2 regions of the Pseudomonas sp. FW305-70 genome follow, and region 1 is predicted to be linked to the other one. Evidence: predicted binding sites of a transcription regulator. Region 1 holds the regulator's gene; the other holds the start of a gene.

Region 1 (8,867 bases):
AACGGCATTACCGCCAAAGATCCGGCTTTCGGCCTGGAGGCGGTCTGGATTGAAATCAGCCAGCGTGCCCAGGCGCAATCCCTCGGTTACACGGTGGTCGATGCCAGTACAGTAGTGGCTACCCACTTGAACCAGATACTCTACAAGCATTCCAGTGAACTGATCGGTCACGAAGAAGTGCAGCAACTCATGCAATTGCTGGCCAAAAGCTCGCCCAAACTGGCGGAAGAGCTGGTGCCGGGCGTGGTTTCGCTGTCGCAACTGCTCAAGGTGTTGCAAGCGCTGTTGGCCGAACAAGTGCCGGTTCGCGATATCCGCAGCATTGCCGAGGCCATCGCCAACAATGCCGCCAAGAGTCAAGATACCGCCGCGCTGGTGGCTGCCGTGCGGGTTGGCGTCTCCCGCGCAATCGTCCAAAGCATTGTAGGCACTGAGTCGCAGCTGCCAGTTATCACGCTGGAGCCAAGGTTGGAACAGATATTGCTCAATAGTCTGCAAAAGGCAGGACAAGGCTCGGAAGAGGGCGTTCTGCTGGAGCCAAGCATGGCTGAGAAACTGCAACGCTCGCTGATCGACGCGGCGCAGCGCCAGGAGATGCAAGGTCAGCCGGTGATTCTGCTGGTGGCCGGTCCGGTTCGCGCGATGCTCTCGCGATTCGGCCGGCTCGCAGTCCCGGGTTTGCACGTGTTGGCTTACCAGGAAATCCCTGACAACAAGCAAGTGACCATCGTTGCGACAGTAGGGCCCAACGGCTGAGGTAGTGGTTTATGCAAGTTAAGCGTTTTTTCGCCGCCGATATGCGTCAGGCCATGAAGCTGGTTCGCGATGAGCTGGGCGCTGATGCAGCCATTATCGGCAACCGCCGGATTGCCGGGGGCGTCGAGCTGACGGCTGCGCTGGATTACAAGTTGTCGGCGCTGGCGCCGCGTGTTCCGAACATGGAGCTCGAAGACGAGCTGCGCAAGACTCAGTCGCGGATCGTCACCGCCCAGGCCGAATTGAGCCTGCGTGGCGATGGCGAGAGCGACAATGCGACCAACCGCCAGTTGTTCGCCGGCTTGCCGCTCACCGCAGCCGAGCCGCTGATCGAACCTACGTATGACCAACCTCGTCGCCCCGCACCGGCTGCTGTACCAGCGTCCGGTGGCGTGGACCCGCGTGCGTTTGACTCGATGCGCTTCGAGCTCAACAGCCTGCGCGAACTCATGGAAGTACAACTCGGGTCCCTGGCCTGGAACCAGCTGCAAGGCAGCCGTCCGGATCAGGCCAACCTCTGGCGTCGCCTGCAACGCATTGGCCTGTCCGGCCCGCTGTCGCGCGACCTGCTGGCACTGATAACCGAAATCCAGGAGCCTCGTCAGGCCTGGCGCATGTTGCTGGCGCACCTGGCGCGTATGATCGTTACCCCGGACGTCGAACCGCTGGAAGAGGGCGGAGTCATCGCCATGGTCGGCCCTGCCGGCATGGGCAAGACCACCACCCTGGCGAAGCTGGCTGCCCGTTACGTGCTCAAGTACGGCGCGCAGAACATTGCGCTGGTGAGCATGGACAGCTTCCGCATCGGTGCCCAGGAGCAACTCAAGACCCTGGGGCGCATTCTCAATGTGCCGGTGACCCACGTCGATCCGGGCCAGTCCCTGGTGCAGGCGCTCGATCCATTGCTGCGCAAGCGCGTGGTGCTGATCGATACCGCCGGCCTGCAGGCCAGTGACCCGGCCCTGCGCATGCAGCTCGAAAGCCTGGCCGGTCGTGGCATCCGCTCAAAAAATTATCTGGTCCTGGCAACCACCAGCCAGAAACAGGTTCTAACCGCCGCTTATCACAGTTACAAGCGTTGCGGGCTTGCCGGCTGCATCCTGACTAAACTGGATGAAACGGCAAGCCTGGGCGAGGTGTTGAGCCTGGCCATCAGTCATGAGTTGCCAGTGGCGTACCTGACCGATGGCCCGCGGATTCCGGATGATCTCCATCTGCCGCGCCGTCATCAGTTGGTCAGTCGCGCCGTCAGTGTGCAAATGCAGGAAGAACCCAGCGAAGAAGCCATGGCTGACATGTTCGCTGACATCTACCACAGTCCGACCAAGCAGGTTGGCTGAGGTATTTAATGAATAGTTTTTGTACCTACATCGATGGTCTGCCATGCATTGTTCCGTTTGTGAACGCGCAGCCAGTAATGTGGCCTCCGTCTATGCAAGACAAGGTAAAGAAATAACATGGGCAGCATGCATCCTGTACAGGTGATCGCGGTGACCGGCGGCAAAGGTGGCGTCGGGAAAACTAACGTGTCAGTGAACTTGTCCCTGGCTTTGGCTGAGCTTGGCCGGCGCGTCATGCTGCTGGACGCCGACCTGGGACTGGCGAACGTCGACGTTCTGCTGGGACTGACACCCAAACGTACCCTGGCCGACGTGATCGAGGGCCGCTGCGAACTGCGCGATGTACTGCTGCAGGGGCCAGGCGGCATCCGTATCGTTCCCGCCGCATCCGGCACTCAGAGCATGGTGCATCTGAGTCCTGCGCAACACGCCGGCCTTATCCAGGCCTTCAGTGATATCGGCGACAACCTCGACGTATTGGTGATCGACACCGCTGCCGGCATTGGTGAGTCGGTTGTCAGCTTCGTTCGCGCAGCCCAGGAAGTGCTGCTGGTGGTGTGCGACGAGCCGACCTCGATTACCGATGCCTACGCCTTGATCAAGTTGCTCAATCGCGACTACGGCATGAACCGCTTCCGCGTCCTGGCCAACATGGCCCAGAGCCCGCAGGAAGGGCGCAACCTGTTCGCCAAGTTGACCAAGGTCACGGATCGCTTCCTCGACGTCGCCCTACAATACGTCGGCGCGGTGCCCTACGACGAAAGCGTGCGCAAGGCTGTGCAGAAGCAGCGCGCCGTCTACGAGGCCTTCCCGCGTTCCAAGTGCTCGCTGGCGTTCAAGGCCATCGCGCAGAAGGTCGATACCTGGCCGCTGCCTGCCAACCCGCGCGGGCACCTGGAGTTTTTCGTCGAGCGTCTCGTGCAGCAAACAGCAGGACCTGTTCTATGACAGCCAGCGGTTACAACCTCTACAAAAAATCGGCTCGGGATGCGCAGTACGAGCTGATCGAGCGTTACGCGCCGCTGGTTAAACGCATTGCCTACCACTTGCTGGCGCGTTTGCCGGCCAGTGTCCAGGTCGAAGACCTGATCCAGGCCGGGATGATCGGCCTGCTTGAGGTATCGACCAAATATGACGCCAGCAAAGGCGCCAGTTTCGAGACGTACGCGGGCATTCGAATCCGCGGCGCCATGCTCGATGAAGTGCGCAAGGGGGACTGGGCGCCACGTTCGGTTCACCGCAATACGCGCATGGTCAGCGACGCCATTCGCTCGATTGAAGCGAAAACCGGCCGTGACGCTAAAGATCACGAAGTTGCGGCCGAACTCCAATTGAGTCTCGACGATTACTACGGAATTTTGAACGACACCCTGGGCAGCCGGTTATTCAGTTTCGACGATCTGTTGCAGGACGGCGAACACGAAGGGCTGCACGAGGATGGCGCGAGTGCTCATACCGAGCCGTCACGCGACCTGGAGGATGAACGCTTCCAGGCTGCGCTGGCGGATGCGATTGCCAATTTGCCGGAGCGTGAGCGACTGGTGTTGGCGCTGTATTACGACGAAGAGTTGAACCTCAAGGAAATCGGTGAGGTCCTGGGGGTCAGCGAATCGCGGGTCAGCCAGTTACACAGCCAGTGCGCGGCCCGCTTGCGGGGGCGTTTGGGGGAGTGGCGAGCGCGCTGAAGGCAGTGTGGGGACACTGCGAAAGAGGCGGGTGTGGTGTTGAACTGCGCCGGTCCCGATCTGTTGTGCTCCAGACAGTCATTGAGTGCTTTGCCGGATTGATTGAAATGGCGCGTCCAGGTGCTGGGCGCGTTTAAGACTGCTTGGAGGTCGAATTGGACAAGAACATGAAAATCCTCATCGTTGATGACTTCTCAACGATGCGGCGGATCATCAAGAACCTGCTGCGTGACCTTGGGTTCACCAACACCGTCGAGGCCGACGATGGCACTACCGCCATTCCGGTGCTCAACAGCGGAAGCATCGACTTTCTGGTAACGGACTGGAACATGCCGGGCATGACCGGCATCGATCTGCTGCGTCACGTGCGTGCCGATGAAAAGCTCAAGCACCTGCCGGTGCTGATGGTGACCGCTGAAGCCAAGCGTGAGCAGATCATCGAAGCGGCCCAGGCCGGCGTTAACGGCTATGTGGTCAAGCCCTTCACGGCCCAGGCGTTGAAAGAAAAAATCGAGAAGATTTTCGAACGCATCGGTTGATGACTGCGCCACGGGGGAGCTATGGGCAATAACGAAACTTCATTGGGCGACTTTGAATCGACCCTGAAAAAACACGCCGTCGAATTGGTCGCGAGCCTTGAAAAAGGCAAGTTCGGCGACGCGGTGCAATTGATCCATGAGCTCAACCAGACCCGTGACCGCGGCCTGTATCAGGAAGTGGGCAAGCTCACTCGCGAACTGCATAGCGCGATCGTCAATTTCCAGATTGACCCGCACATGCCGCAAGCCGAAGAAGTGTCGCAGATCACCGACGCCACCGAGCGCCTGGGCTATGTGGTCAAGCTGACCGAGGCCGCGGCCAACCGCACCATGGATCTGGTGGAAAATGCCACGCCGCTGGTCAACAGCCTGGCGGACGAAGCCCAGGCCTTGAGCACGGACTGGGGGCGCTTCATGCGTCGTGAAGTCGGTGCCGAAGAGTTTCGTGAACTGGCCCGGCGGGTCGACGGCTTCCTGGCGCGCAGCGGCACGGACAATCGCGCGGTGTCGGGCAACCTGAACGACATCCTGCTCGCCCAGGATTACCAGGACCTCACGGGGCAAGTGATCAAGCGTGTGACCCAACTGGTCACCGAAGTTGAAAGCAACCTGCTCAAGCTCGTGCTGATGGCCAGTCAGGTGGACCGCTTTGCGGGCATCGAGCATGACCGTGAAGCGATGCTTGCAGAAAAAGATCCACAAAAACATCTCTCTCAGGGTGAAGGTCCGCAGATTCATGCCGATAAAAGAGAAGACGTTGTGTCCGGTCAGGACGATGTGGACGATTTGCTATCCAGCCTGGGATTTTAGAATTTTAGGTATTTTGGGTTTTTAGACCTGTTAGGAGCACCCCCCTGATGAGCTTCGGCGCCGATGAAGAGATCCTTCAGGATTTCCTGGTTGAGGCCGGCGAGATTCTAGAGCAACTGTCCGAGCAACTGGTCGAGCTGGAAAGCCGTCCGGATGATGCGGATTTGCTCAATGCAATTTTTCGCGGTTTTCACACTGTAAAAGGGGGCGCCGGCTTCCTCCAGCTCAACGAACTGGTGGAGTGCTGCCACATCGCCGAGAACGTGTTCGACATCCTGCGCAAGGGTGAGCGTCGCGTCGACTCGGAACTGATGGACGTGGTTCTCGAAGCGCTGGACGCGGTGAACGGCATGTTCAGCGAAGTCCGCGAGCGCAGCCCGATCACGGCTGCGACACCTGAACTGCTGGCGGCGCTGGCCCGTCTGGCCGAGCCGCAATCGGCTGACGAAGGGGTTGCTGCACCTGTCGCCGCCGTGGTTGAAGCGCCGGTGGCTGAAGCCGATTCAGGCGATATTACCGATAACGAATTCGAGCAATTGCTGGACTCGCTCAATGCCGTCAAGGCACAGGCCGAGGCGCCGGCGGTTTCCCACGCACCTGTCAGAGAGGCACCTGCAAGCGAGACACCTGCAAGCGATGCGGCTGCCAGCGACGAAATCACCGATGCCGAGTTCGAGTCGTTGCTCGATCAGTTGCACGGTAAAGGCCAGTTTGCCGTCGATGCGATTGCGCAGGCTCCGGCTGCGGCAGAAGCCCCGAAAGCGTCGGGCGACAGTTCCGATATCACGGACGACGAATTTGAAGCACTGCTCGACCAGTTGCATGGCAAGGGCAACTTTGCTGTCGAGGCACTGGAGTCGGCCATTGCTTCGGTGCCTGCACCTGCTGCCCCAAGCGCGGTGGCGGCTGGCAGCGATCTGATTTCCGATCACGAGTTCGAAGCGCTGCTCGACGAATTGCATGGCAAGGGCAAGTTCAGCGAAGTCGGCACCGCGACGGCGGCCAACGGTTCGAACGCTGCGGTTGCGGCACCGGCAGCCAAGGCTGTGGCGCCCAAACCTGTGGCCAAGGCCCCCGAGCCAAAAGCCCAAGCCCCGGCCGCCGCTGCACCGGCTGCTGCCCGCGCCCCGGCCGCGCCACCGGCGGAAAAACCGGCGAGCGAAGCCGAGACCACCGTGCGGGTCGATACCGCGCGCCTCGACGAAATCATGAACATGGTCGGCGAGCTGGTGCTGGTGCGTAACCGCCTGGTCCGTCTGGGTCTCAACAGTGGCGACGAAGCCATGTCCAAGGCCGTATCGAACCTCGACGTGGTCACCGCCGACCTGCAAACCGCGGTCATGAAGACCCGGATGCAACCGATCAAGAAAGTCTTCGGGCGCTTCCCGCGTCTGGTTCGTGACCTGGCTCGCCAGCTCAAGAAAGAGATCAACCTGGAGCTGGTCGGTGAAGAAACCGACCTCGACAAGAACCTCGTCGAGGCCCTGGCCGACCCGCTGGTCCACTTGGTGCGCAACGCCGTCGACCACGGCATCGAGTCGCCGCAAGAACGCGAAGCCTCGGGCAAGGCCCGTGGCGGCAAGGTGATCCTGGCGGCCGAGCAGGAAGGCGATCACATCCTGCTGTCGATCTCCGATGACGGTAAAGGCATGGACCCGAATGTCCTGCGTTCCATCGCGGTCAAACGCGGCGTGATGGACAAGGACGCGGCCGATCGACTGAGCGACACCGAGTGCTACAACCTGATCTTCGCCCCGGGTTTCTCGACCAAGACCGAGATCTCCGACGTGTCGGGTCGCGGCGTGGGCATGGACGTGGTGAAAACCAAGATTTCCCAGCTCAACGGTTCGATCAACATCTACTCGGCCAAGGGCCAGGGGTCGAAGATCGTCATCAAGGTGCCGCTGACCCTGGCGATCATGCCGACGCTGATGGTCATGCTCGGCAACCAGGCGTTTGCGTTCCCGTTGGTGAACGTCAACGAGATCTTCCACCTCGACCTGTCGACCACCAACGTCGTGGACGGCCAGGAAGTGGTGATCGTGCGGGACAAGGCGCTGCCATTGTTCTACCTCAAACGCTGGCTGGTCAGCTCAGCCGCTCACGAAGAGCAGCGCGAGGGCCATGTGGTGATCCTTTCGGTGGGCACACAGCGGATCGGCTTTGTCGTCGATCAACTGGTGGGCCAGGAAGAAGTGGTCATCAAGCCATTGGGCAAAATGCTCCAGGGAACGCCGGGCATGTCCGGCGCCACCATCACCGGTGACGGCCGCATCGCGCTGATTCTCGATGTTCCGAGCATGCTCAAGCGTTACGCCACGCGGCGTATTTGATTCTGGTGGAGCGGGGCGCCTGGCCTCGCTCCATCTAATGGAGTGTTTATGGCAGTCAAAGTCCTGGTGGTGGACGATTCGGGGTTTTTCCGCCGCCGCGTCTCGGAAATTCTTTCAGCGGATTCCAATATCCAGGTCGTCGGCACGGCGACCAACGGCAAAGAGGCGATCGATCAGGCGCTGGCCCTCAAGCCCGACGTGATCACCATGGACTACGAGATGCCGATGATGGACGGCATCACGGCCGTGCGGCACATCATGCAGCGCTGCCCGACCCCGGTCCTGATGTTCTCCTCACTGACCCATGAAGGCGCCCGGGTCACCCTCGATGCGCTGGATGCCGGTGCAGTGGACTTCCTGCCGAAGAATTTCGAAGACATTTCGCGCAACCCCGAGAAGGTCAAGCAACTGCTGTGCGAGAAGATTCTCAGCATCTCGCGCAGTAATCGTCGTGTCAGTCACTACAGTGCTCCGGCGCCTGTCGCTGCGCCAGCGCCGACGCCTGTGCCTTCCAGCGTGGGCAGTTTTGCCAGCAGCGCGCCCGCGCGTCCGGCACCGGCACCGATCCCGGCGCGTACGCATGCACCCGCTACGGCGTCGCCCGCGCCAAAACGCAAGGCCTACAAACTGGTGGCCATCGGTACGTCCACCGGCGGCCCGGTGGCCCTGCAACGGGTGTTGACCCAATTGCCGGCCAACTTCCCGGCCCCGATCGTGCTGGTTCAACACATGCCGGCCGCCTTCACCAAGGCCTTCGCCGAGCGCCTGGACAAGCTCTGCCGCATCAGCGTCAAGGAAGCCGAGGATGGCGACATCCTGCGTCCGGGCCTGGCGCTGCTGGCGCCGGGTGGCAAGCAGATGATGATCGACGGTCGCGGCGCGGTGAAAATCCTCCCGGGTGACGAGCGCCTCAACTACAAGCCGTGCGTGGACATCACCTTCGGTTCGGCAGCCAAGACCTACGGTGACAAAGTTCTGGCGGTGGTCCTGACCGGCATGGGCGCCGATGGCCGCGAAGGCGCGCGTCTGCTCAAGCAGGGCGGCAGTTCGATCTGGGCGCAGGACGAAGCCAGTTGCGTGATCTACGGCATGCCGATGGCCATCGTCAAAGCTGAACTGGCCGACGCGGTGTACAGCCTCGACGACATTGGCAAGCACCTGGTCGAGGCGTGCATCTGATGGATGTTCTAAGCCTGATCGGCATCATCATGGCCTTTGTCGCCATCATCGGCGGCAATTACCTTGAAGGCGGTCATCTGGGCGCCCTGGCCAACGGTCCGGCAGCGTTGATCGTGCTCGGTGGCACCATTGGCGCGGCGCTGCTGCAATCACCGATGAGCGCCTTCAAGCGCGCCATGCAGATCCTCGCCTGGATCCTGTTCCCGCCTCGCGTCGACCTGGCCG
Region 2 (8,867 bases), on a different contig from region 1:
GCACGGCGACGTCTTCGCCCAGTTGCAAAAGTGCAACCGTCACAGTCTGGTCGAACCGGTGGACGCCGAACACATGTACTACGCCGCCCTCCACTCCACCGGCTGCCGCCTCACCGCCCTCGGCGCCTATTACCGCGAACTCGCGATCAAGGGACATTTCTGATGCCAGTGTTTATCAGCTACCGCCACATGGACCGCGCCCACGCGGTCAAGATCAACGCGCGCCTGATCCAGGCCAACATCAAGACCTACCTCGATGTGCTGGATGCCGAATCCCAGACCACCGACGACATCACTGGGGTGATCACCCGCAACATCAGTGAATGCACGCACCTGCTGGCGGTGGTCTCGGAGAAAACCGCGCTGTCCTGGTGGGTGCCGTTCGAAATCGGCGAGGCGACCATCACCCACCGACGCATCTGCTCGTTCAAGACCGGCCCGACCGAGCTGCCGCTGTACCTGGACAAATGGCCGAAGCTGACCAGCGACCGGGACATCGAGTTCTTTATCGATGCCTATCGAAACGAAGCGACGCTCAAGCGCTCGATGTCACTGGAATCGGTGACCGGCAGCGAGTCGGTGCGCAGCGTCAACAGATCCAATGCGGATCGCTTTCACGCCGAGCTCAAGACCCGAATCATCCGTGGGTTCTGAGTCACTCTGCTCCCCGATCCGTCCTCTTGACCGGTCGGGGTTTCTCTCACCCATCATCTGTAGGAGCCAGCTTGCTGGCGATGGACTCCAGTACGCCGAGTGGATTCAGACAGCACGCGTTACCGTTGACGACCATCGCCAGCAAGCTGGCTCCTACAGGGGATCGTGCCCCTGGCGGCCTCCAAACCAGTGAAAGCCGCACAAAAAAGCCGACATCGCAGTCGGCTTTTTTGTCGGTCACTGCTTGGGCGGTTCAGCCGGTTTGGCTGGTTCACCCGTTTTCGGCGCCGGATCGTCAAACAGATTCAAACGCTCGCGCAGTTCGTGGGCCGGCAGCGGTTCCTTGTCCGCCGGCAATGCGTTCGGGTCGACCGGCACGGTCGGTGCTGCGCCTGGTGCAGCCGAACCTTGCGGCGCATCGGGAGCAGGCTCTGCGCCTTGCGAACCTTCGATCGCACGCTGGGCTTTCTTGGTCAGCACCACGATGTCGATACGGCGGTTGACCGGGTTGAACGGATGTTCGCGATCGAACAACGCCGACGAGGCATAACCGACCACGCGCGCCACCTGCGCTTCCGGATAGCTGCCCGCCACCAGCGCACGCCGTGCGGCGTTGGCACGGTTGGCCGAGAGTTCCCAGTTACCGAAATCACCGGTGCCGGTGTATGGCTTGGCATCGGTGTGGCCGCTGATGCTGATCTTGTTCGGCACCGCCTTGATGGTGTCGGCCATGGCCAGCAGGATGTCTTCGAAATACGGCTTCAAGCGAGCCGAGCCCGAGTCGAACATCGGGCGGTTTTCCGCGTCCATGATCTGGATGCGCAGGCCGTCCTGAGTGATTTCGAACAGGATCTGGTCCTTGAACTTCTGCATCTGCGGGTTTTCTTCGACCTTGTTCTGCAGTTCCTGCAGCAACAACTCGAGGCGCTCCTTTTCGACCTGCTCGGCCATGCCTTCGACCTGGTCAACATCGACGGTGACTTTGTCCGGCTGCGGCTGGGACTTCACCTCGGGGTTGAGGGTGTTTTCCGGCGCCATGGTCGGCGTGCCGCCCAGATCGATGATGTACGGCGTGCCGCTTTCGGAAAAGCCGATCGGGTCCTTGAAGTAACCGGCGATGGCGATCTTCTGTTCCGGCGTGGCAGTGGACAGCAGCCACAACACCAGGAAGAACGCCATCATCGCCGTGGCGAAGTCGGCGAAGGCGATTTTCCACGCGCCCCCGTGATGCCCGCCGGCGATGCGCTTGACGCGCTTGATGATTATCGGCTGATTATTTTCCATACAGAGTGCTCTGTCTCACAAATACTGTTCCTTTTTGACGGTGCCTGTTGTCGCCATACGGCGTTGCCGCTCCTCGCCATAGCGGGCTATGACTCGTCGCGGCGCCTTGTCTGGCAACAACAGTCACTCGCCAAAAAAGGAACGTATTTGCGAAACAGAGCACTATCGACCGCGAACCGCTTGTTCCAGCTCGGCGAAGCTTGGGCGGTGCGCCGGGTACAGGACCTTGCGTCCGAACTCTACGGCCAGCGATGGCGGCATGCCGGAAGCCGAAGCCACCAGCGAGGCCTTGATGGCTTCGTAGACGTTCAGCTCCTCCTTGGCATCGTGGGCCAGGGAGTGGGCCAGCGGGCCAAAGAAGCCATAGGCGGCGAGAATACCGAAGAAGGTACCGACCAGTGCCGCACCGACGTGCAGGCCGATGGACTTCTGGTCGCCCTCACCCAGCGAGGCCATGGTCACCACGATACCCAGTACCGCCGCGACGATACCGAAACCGGGCATGGCGTCGGCGATGCCGTTGACTGCGTGGGATGGGTGTTCCAGGTCTTCCTTGAGGCTGAACAGCTCCATGTCGAACAGGCCTTCCAGCTCGTGCGGGGCCATGTTGCCGGAGGACATGATGCGCAGGTAATCACAGATGAACGCGGTCATGCGTTCGTCCTTGAGGACCGTCGGGTACTTGGCGAAGATCGGGCTCGCGGCGGCATCTTCGATGTCGCCTTCGATGGCCATCATGCCTTCGCGGCGGCTCTTGTTGAGGATCTCGTAGATCAGGCCCAGCACTTCAAGGTAAAAGGCGTGGTTGAAACGCGAACTGAACATGCTCAGGGACTTCTTGAGCACGTGCATCGTCATGTAGCCGGGGTTGGCCTGCAAGAAGGCGCCTAGGGCCGCACCGCCGATGATCATGACCTCGAAAGGCTGGATCAGGGCGGCAATCTTGCCGTGGGAAAGCACGTATCCGCCGAGCACGCTCGCGAATACGACGATGATGCCGATAATTTTAGCCATAGGTTAGGAGAGCACTTACTGAGTCGGGTTCAAGGTCATATTCGGAAGTTAAAAAATCTCTTCTTCTACTTATCGGCAAAACTGCGCCAGACTATAGCCAGTTCAGGCGAAAAGCTAATTTGACCCCTTCCGGGCACAGGTATTGTTGACGATGATCGCCTCCCACCATGGTTAACGAAACGAACGTTCCAACACCAAAACCGACGACGCTCGAAGGCTGGGTCAAGCTGCTCGATGGCGTGCGCCTGCCGGTTCCGCAAGCCAGCCACGACCGGGTCTGCAAGGCCATCCGCGACAATCGCAGCTCGCTGCGCGATATCGCCGACCTCATGCAAGGCAGCCCCGCCCTGGCCTTGAGCGTGATTCGCGAAGCCAACCGGCACACCCACGGCGGCATGGCCGAACCGGCGGAAAACCTCGAGATCGCGATCAATCGCCTCGGCTTGAAGCGCACCGAAGAGCTGCTCGCACGCCTGCCCGCCGAACCCCAGTTCGAAATCCCCAAAGCCTTGCGTCAGCTGCAGATGATCAGCCAGCACGCCACGCAACAGGCCAATGGTTTTTTTGCCAGTCGCCTGGCGCGCCTGTGGCAGGACATCCACTGGGGTAGCCTGCTGTTTCTTTCGCCCCTGTGGCCTTTGGCGCTGACCCATCCAAAACTGCTCGAAGACTGGGAACTGCGGGTCATCCATAAAGGTGAGTCGGCACGTAAAGTCGAAATGCAACTGTTTGGCGTACGCCTGCTGGACATCGGCCAGGCGCTGGTGGAGGTCTGGCGCTTGCCGATCTGGGTGCAGCAGGGCTATCGCCTGTTGCTCACCGAGCAGCGGGAGCTGGTGAAAGTCCTGCGCATCGCCCGTGACAGCGAGCACCCGTTGCGCCAGCAGAACCGCCTCGATGACGATCCGACCCTGCGCCGCTGGCTCAATCAACCGGCCAATACGGTGCTGCTGGCCAACGGTCTGGCGCTGTCGGTACAACACGCCTGGGACAGCCCGCACAGTGAACGCTGGCAGTACCTGACCAGCCTTTACCTGCAAATGCCAATGGATGAGGTGCAACAACAACTGCACCAGCAAGCCGCCAACAGCGCGCGCCATCACGCCATGCCCGACCTCTGGCACCCCGCCGAATCGCTGATCTGGCCGTGGGGCATGAACCGTATCCACGCCGGACTGCTGCCGGCCGCGGCCCCCACTGCCGAAGATCTGGCGAAATGGCGCAAGCAATGCGCCGAATTGCTGGCCGAGCCGAGTCGTTTCACCAATGCCATGCACCTGACCATCGCCGCCCGGGACGCCCTCGTGGCCTGCGGCATGCGTCGGGTGATGATCCTGATGGCCGACCGTACCCATGCCAACCTGCGCGTGCACCAGACGGCCGGACTGCCGAAGGAAACGGCCGGGCTGAACTTCGTGGTCAGCCAGAGCAACGTCTTGCAACGCCTGCTCGCGCAACAGGCGCAGGTCCGCCTGACGCCGGCCAACAACGCGCAATTCTCGGCACTGCTGCCCAACAGCCTGCGTTCGCAGTTCAGCGGCGAACACCTGCTGCTGCGCTCGCTGGTCAATAATGGCCGGGCGATCATGATCGTCGTGGCGGACCAGGGCGGTGGGCCGTTTTCGGAAATTTCCGTTCAGGCCTTCGGCAAAACCGCGCAGTGCATCGAAAAAGCCCTGCACAGCTTTAGCCACCGTGGCCAATAAGGCTGCGCTACAATCCTCCCTTTTGTGCTCTGGAGACCTCACATGTCTGACTTCTCTGGCTTGCCGCTGGTAATCGAGCCGAGCGACTTGCTCCCTCGCCTCGACGCCCGCGAACTGATTCTGGTGGACTTGACCAGTCCCGCCCGCTACGCCGAGGGACACATTCCCGGCGCGCGTTTTGTCGATCCGAAACGCACGCAGCTGGGGCAGGCACCCGCCCCGGGACTGATGCCCCCGCAGGCAGCGCTCGAAACGCTGTTTGGCGAGCTGGGACACAACCCCGATGCGGTCTACGTGGTGTATGACGACGAAGGCGGCGGTTGGGCCGGACGCTTTATCTGGCTGCTGGATGTCATCGGCCACAGCAAGTACCACTATGTCGACGGCGGCCTGACGGCCTGGCTGGCAGAAGGTTTGCCCATGTCGATCCAGATCCCGCCAACCGTGGGCGGCCCGGTTTCTCTGACCTTGCACGACGAACCCACCGCCACCCGCGAATACCTGCAAAGCCGGCTCGGTGCTGCCGACCTGGCCATCTGGGACGCACGCGGGCCGCTGGAGTATTCCGGCGAGAAAGTCCTGGCGGCCAAGGGCGGGCACATTCCCGGCGCGGTCAATTTCGAATGGACCGCCGGCATGGACCGCGCACGCCAGCTGCGCATCCGCACCGACATGCCGCAGATCCTCGAACAACTCGGGATCAGCAAAGACAAAGAAGTGATTACCCACTGCCAGACCCACCACCGTTCTGGCTTCACCTATCTGGTGGCCAAGGCTCTCGGTTATCCGCGGGTCAAGGGCTACGCCGGCTCTTGGGGCGAATGGGGCAACCATCCCGATACCCCGGTAGAAATTCAAGATTTTTAAGGACTGTTAATGAACAAGCGTCTGTTTCTCCTCGGCCAGTACCTGCTGCCCCACAACTTGCTCTCGCGACTGGCCGGCTGCATCGCCGAATGCCGCGTGCGCTGGTTCAAGAATGCCTTTACCGCCTGGTTCGCCAAGCGCTATCAGGTGGACATGTCCCAGGCGCTGGTCGAAGACCTGACTGCCTACGAGCACTTCAACGCGTTCTTCACCCGCGCACTGAAAGACGGTGCCCGTCCTCTGGACGAAACGCCGGGCGCGATCCTCAGCCCGGCCGACGGCGCGATCAGCCAGCTCGGCCCGATCGAGCACGGTCGCGTGTTCCAGGCCAAGGGCCACAGCTTCAGCGTGCTGGAACTGTTGGGTGGCGATGCGGCGAATGCTGCGCCGTTCATGGGCGGTGACTTCGCGACCATCTACCTGTCGCCGAAGGACTACCACCGCGTGCACATGCCGCTGGCCGGCACCCTGCGCGAAATGGTCTACATCCCGGGCCGTCTGTTCTCGGTCAACCAGACCACCGCTGAAAACGTTCCGGAACTGTTCGCCCGCAACGAGCGCGTGGCGTGCATTTTCGACACTGAGCGCGGGCCGATGGCCGTGGTGCTGGTGGGCGCGATGATCGTGGCTTCGATTGAAACCGTCTGGGCCGGCCTGGTCACGCCGCCGAAACGCGAGCTGAAAACCTTCCGCTACGACGAAGCCGCTCGCGCGCCGATCCACCTGGAAAAAGGTGCGGAACTGGGTCGCTTCAAGCTGGGTTCGACCGCCGTCGTGCTGTTCGGGCCGGATCAGGTGAAGTGGGCTGAGGAAATGACTGCCGGTACAGCAGTGCAGATGGGTCAGGGCATGGGTTCGCCAAAGGCCTGATAGACAACCGCCATTCACTGTAGGAGCGAGCCCGCTCGCGATGAACCTGAGAACGACGCGGGTATTCAGAAAGCCCGCGTCATCGTTGGCGACCATCGCGAGCAAGCTCGCTCCTACAGGTGTTTTGCGGTGTTACAGTTGGCCGTCGCGATCGCGGAAGCCCAGCAGGTACAGCACGCCATCCAGGCCCAGCGTCGAAATGGCCTGCTTGGCCGACTGTTTGACCAGCGGCTTGGCGCGGAACGCTACGCCCAACCCGGCAATCGCCAGCATCGGCAAGTCATTGGCACCGTCGCCGACCGCAATGGTCTGCTCCAGGCGCAAGCCTTCCTTGTGTGCCAGTTCCCTCAGCAAATCCGCCTTGCGCTGCGCATCGACAATCGGCTCGACCGCCACGCCGGTGACTTTGCCGTCGACCACTTCCAGTTCGTTGGCAAACACATAGTCGATTCCCAGCTTGGCCTGCAGTTGCTTGGCGAAGTAGGTGAAGCCACCCGACAGGATCGCGGTCTTGTAGCCCAGGCGCTTGAGTTCGGCGAACAGGGTTTCCGCGCCTTCGGTCAGGCGCAACGAAGCACCGATGGAATCCAGCACATTGACGTCCAGACCTTTGAGCAAGGCCAGGCGCTCCTTGAAGCTGGCGCGAAAATCCAGCTCGCCGGCCATTGCCCGCTCGGTGATTTCCGAAACCTTGTCACCCACGCCAGCCGCCTTGGCCAGTTCGTCGATCACTTCGGCTTCGATCAGGGTCGAGTCCATGTCGAATACCGCCAGACGACGGTTGCGACGGAACAGCGAATCTTCCTGAAAGGCGATGTCGACGTTCAATTCCTGAGCGACGCTGAGGAATTCGGCCCGCAGCGCCTGCGGATCAGCCGCCTCGCCACGCACGGAAAACTCGATGCAGCCCTTGCCCTTGTCGGCCGGAGTGTCCAGCGGCATGCGCCCGGACAGACGATCGATGTGGTCAATGTTCAGGCCATATTTGGCGGTGATCGAACTCACGGCCTGCAACTGCCCGGCTGTCACCTTGCGGGTCAGCAGGGTCACGATGTGGCGCTTTTTGCCCTGGTTGCCGACCCACTGCTGGTAATCCTGCTCGGACACCGGCGTGAAACGCACCTGTTGATCGAGCTCGTAGCCCTTGAACAGGATGTCCTTGAGCACGGACTTGCCTTGCTCGGTGTCGGGAATTTCAACCAGGATGCCGAACGACAAGGTGTCGTGGATCACCGCCTGACCGATGTCGAGAATGTTCACACCACCCTGGGCCAGAACGCCGGTAATGGCCGCAGTCAGACCCGGACGGTCGACTCCCGTGATGTTTATCAGGACGATTTCGCGCAAGGCGCACCCCCGCAGGTGGAAAAAAACCGCATTCTACCCACTTTCAGTGACCATCGGGCACCGTGAGCGCTTTGACGGTCTAGGGCCTGTCGCTATACTGCGCGTCAACTTCACGGACAAAAGAGCCGAGCTCAAGTGAACCGGCCTACGCCAGTAAAAACCGATAACTTCTTCCTGCTGATCTTCCGGGCACTGCGCCACCGCCGTGTACCGATTGCATTGCGCATCGCCAGCCATAACGTGATCCTGGTCGCCCTGGCCCTGGTCATCTATGCCGGCGTGATGGGCCTGCAGTTCAAGCAGGCCATGCACGAGCAGGCGGATGCGCTGGGCGAAAGCCTGACGACGCAGACGGCCACGTCGGCCACCGAGCTGTTGGTGTCCAACGACATCCTCAGCCTCAACGTGCTGCTCAATAACCTGACCAAGAACAAGCTGGTGGCCCACGCCGCCATCTACAGCCCGGATAACCGCATCCTCGCCGAATCCGGCCAGCGTCCCAAGCATGGCCTGTTGGGCGAAGCCGAGGGCATGTACCAGAGCAAGATCACCTTCCAGGACGTGACCGCCGGGCAATTGCGCATCAGCCTGGACATGGACCAGTTCCAGCAGCCGATGACCATCAGCCTGCAAAGCATGGGCATCCTAAGCGCCATCCTGCTGGCCCTGTCTTTGGCCCTGAGCCTGCGCATGGGGCGTTATCTCTCGACGCCCCTGCTGCAATTGCGGGTCTGGCTGCGCAATATCGATGAATACACCCCGGCCACCGACCGCCAGGACGAAATCGGCGACCTGGCGCGCCAGCTGCACGCTAACTTCGCCCCGGAGCCTGCCCCTGTGCCGGAACCGGAACCGGAATTCGACGACGTCGATGACGAGGCCGACCCGGCCTTCGAAGTCCGCAACCTGCGCGATCCGAGTTTCGACGAGAGCCGCCCGGTAGCGGCGCTCAAGCCAGCGCCACGGCAGATCGTCAGCACCGTCGAAGACGACGATGACGAAGACCCGTTCGCCGATCTGCGCGACGAGTCGCTGGACAGCCCCCCGCAACCGGTGATTCGCAAGGCCACGCCGAGCGTGCCGCAACACAGCGCGGTACTGGCGGTGCAACTGGGTTCCCAGGAG

What was found. Region 1 encodes FliA, which starts transcription of late flagellar genes. Its sites were predicted from a motif close to CTAAAGTTTNNNNNNNNNNNGCCGNTAA; they were not measured.
Region 2: motA (flagellar motor stator protein MotA) is a predicted target of FliA. The motif match lies at 3,022-3,049, and genes of this name have one in related genera.

What each region holds. Positions count from the first base shown of each region.
Region 1 covers NZ_JBYSYZ010000043.1:4,334-13,200, reverse strand. The annotation lists gene flhA (flagellar biosynthesis protein FlhA) at 1-756, shown strand, start outside; gene flhF (flagellar biosynthesis GTPase FlhF) at 768-2,096, shown strand; gene fleN (flagellar synthesis regulator FleN) at 2,214-3,044, shown strand; gene fliA (RNA polymerase sigma factor FliA) at 3,041-3,781, shown strand; gene AC3WN7_RS24120 (chemotaxis response regulator CheY) at 3,949-4,320, shown strand; gene AC3WN7_RS24115 (protein phosphatase CheZ) at 4,342-5,130, shown strand; gene AC3WN7_RS24110 (chemotaxis protein CheA) at 5,178-7,463, shown strand; gene AC3WN7_RS24105 (protein-glutamate methylesterase/protein-glutamine glutaminase) at 7,512-8,642, shown strand; gene AC3WN7_RS24100 (flagellar motor protein) at 8,642-8,867, shown strand, end outside.
Region 2 covers NZ_JBYSYZ010000002.1:151,541-160,407, forward strand. The annotation lists gene AC3WN7_RS02220 (caspase family protein) at 1-163, shown strand, start outside; gene AC3WN7_RS02225 (toll/interleukin-1 receptor domain-containing protein) at 163-654, shown strand; gene motB (flagellar motor protein MotB) at 892-1,938, opposite strand; gene motA (flagellar motor stator protein MotA) at 2,101-2,952, opposite strand; gene AC3WN7_RS02240 (HDOD domain-containing protein) at 3,120-4,658, shown strand; gene AC3WN7_RS02245 (rhodanese-like domain-containing protein) at 4,701-5,525, shown strand; gene asd (archaetidylserine decarboxylase) at 5,535-6,395, shown strand; gene serB (phosphoserine phosphatase SerB) at 6,528-7,742, opposite strand; gene AC3WN7_RS02260 (AhpA/YtjB family protein) at 7,878-8,867, shown strand, end outside.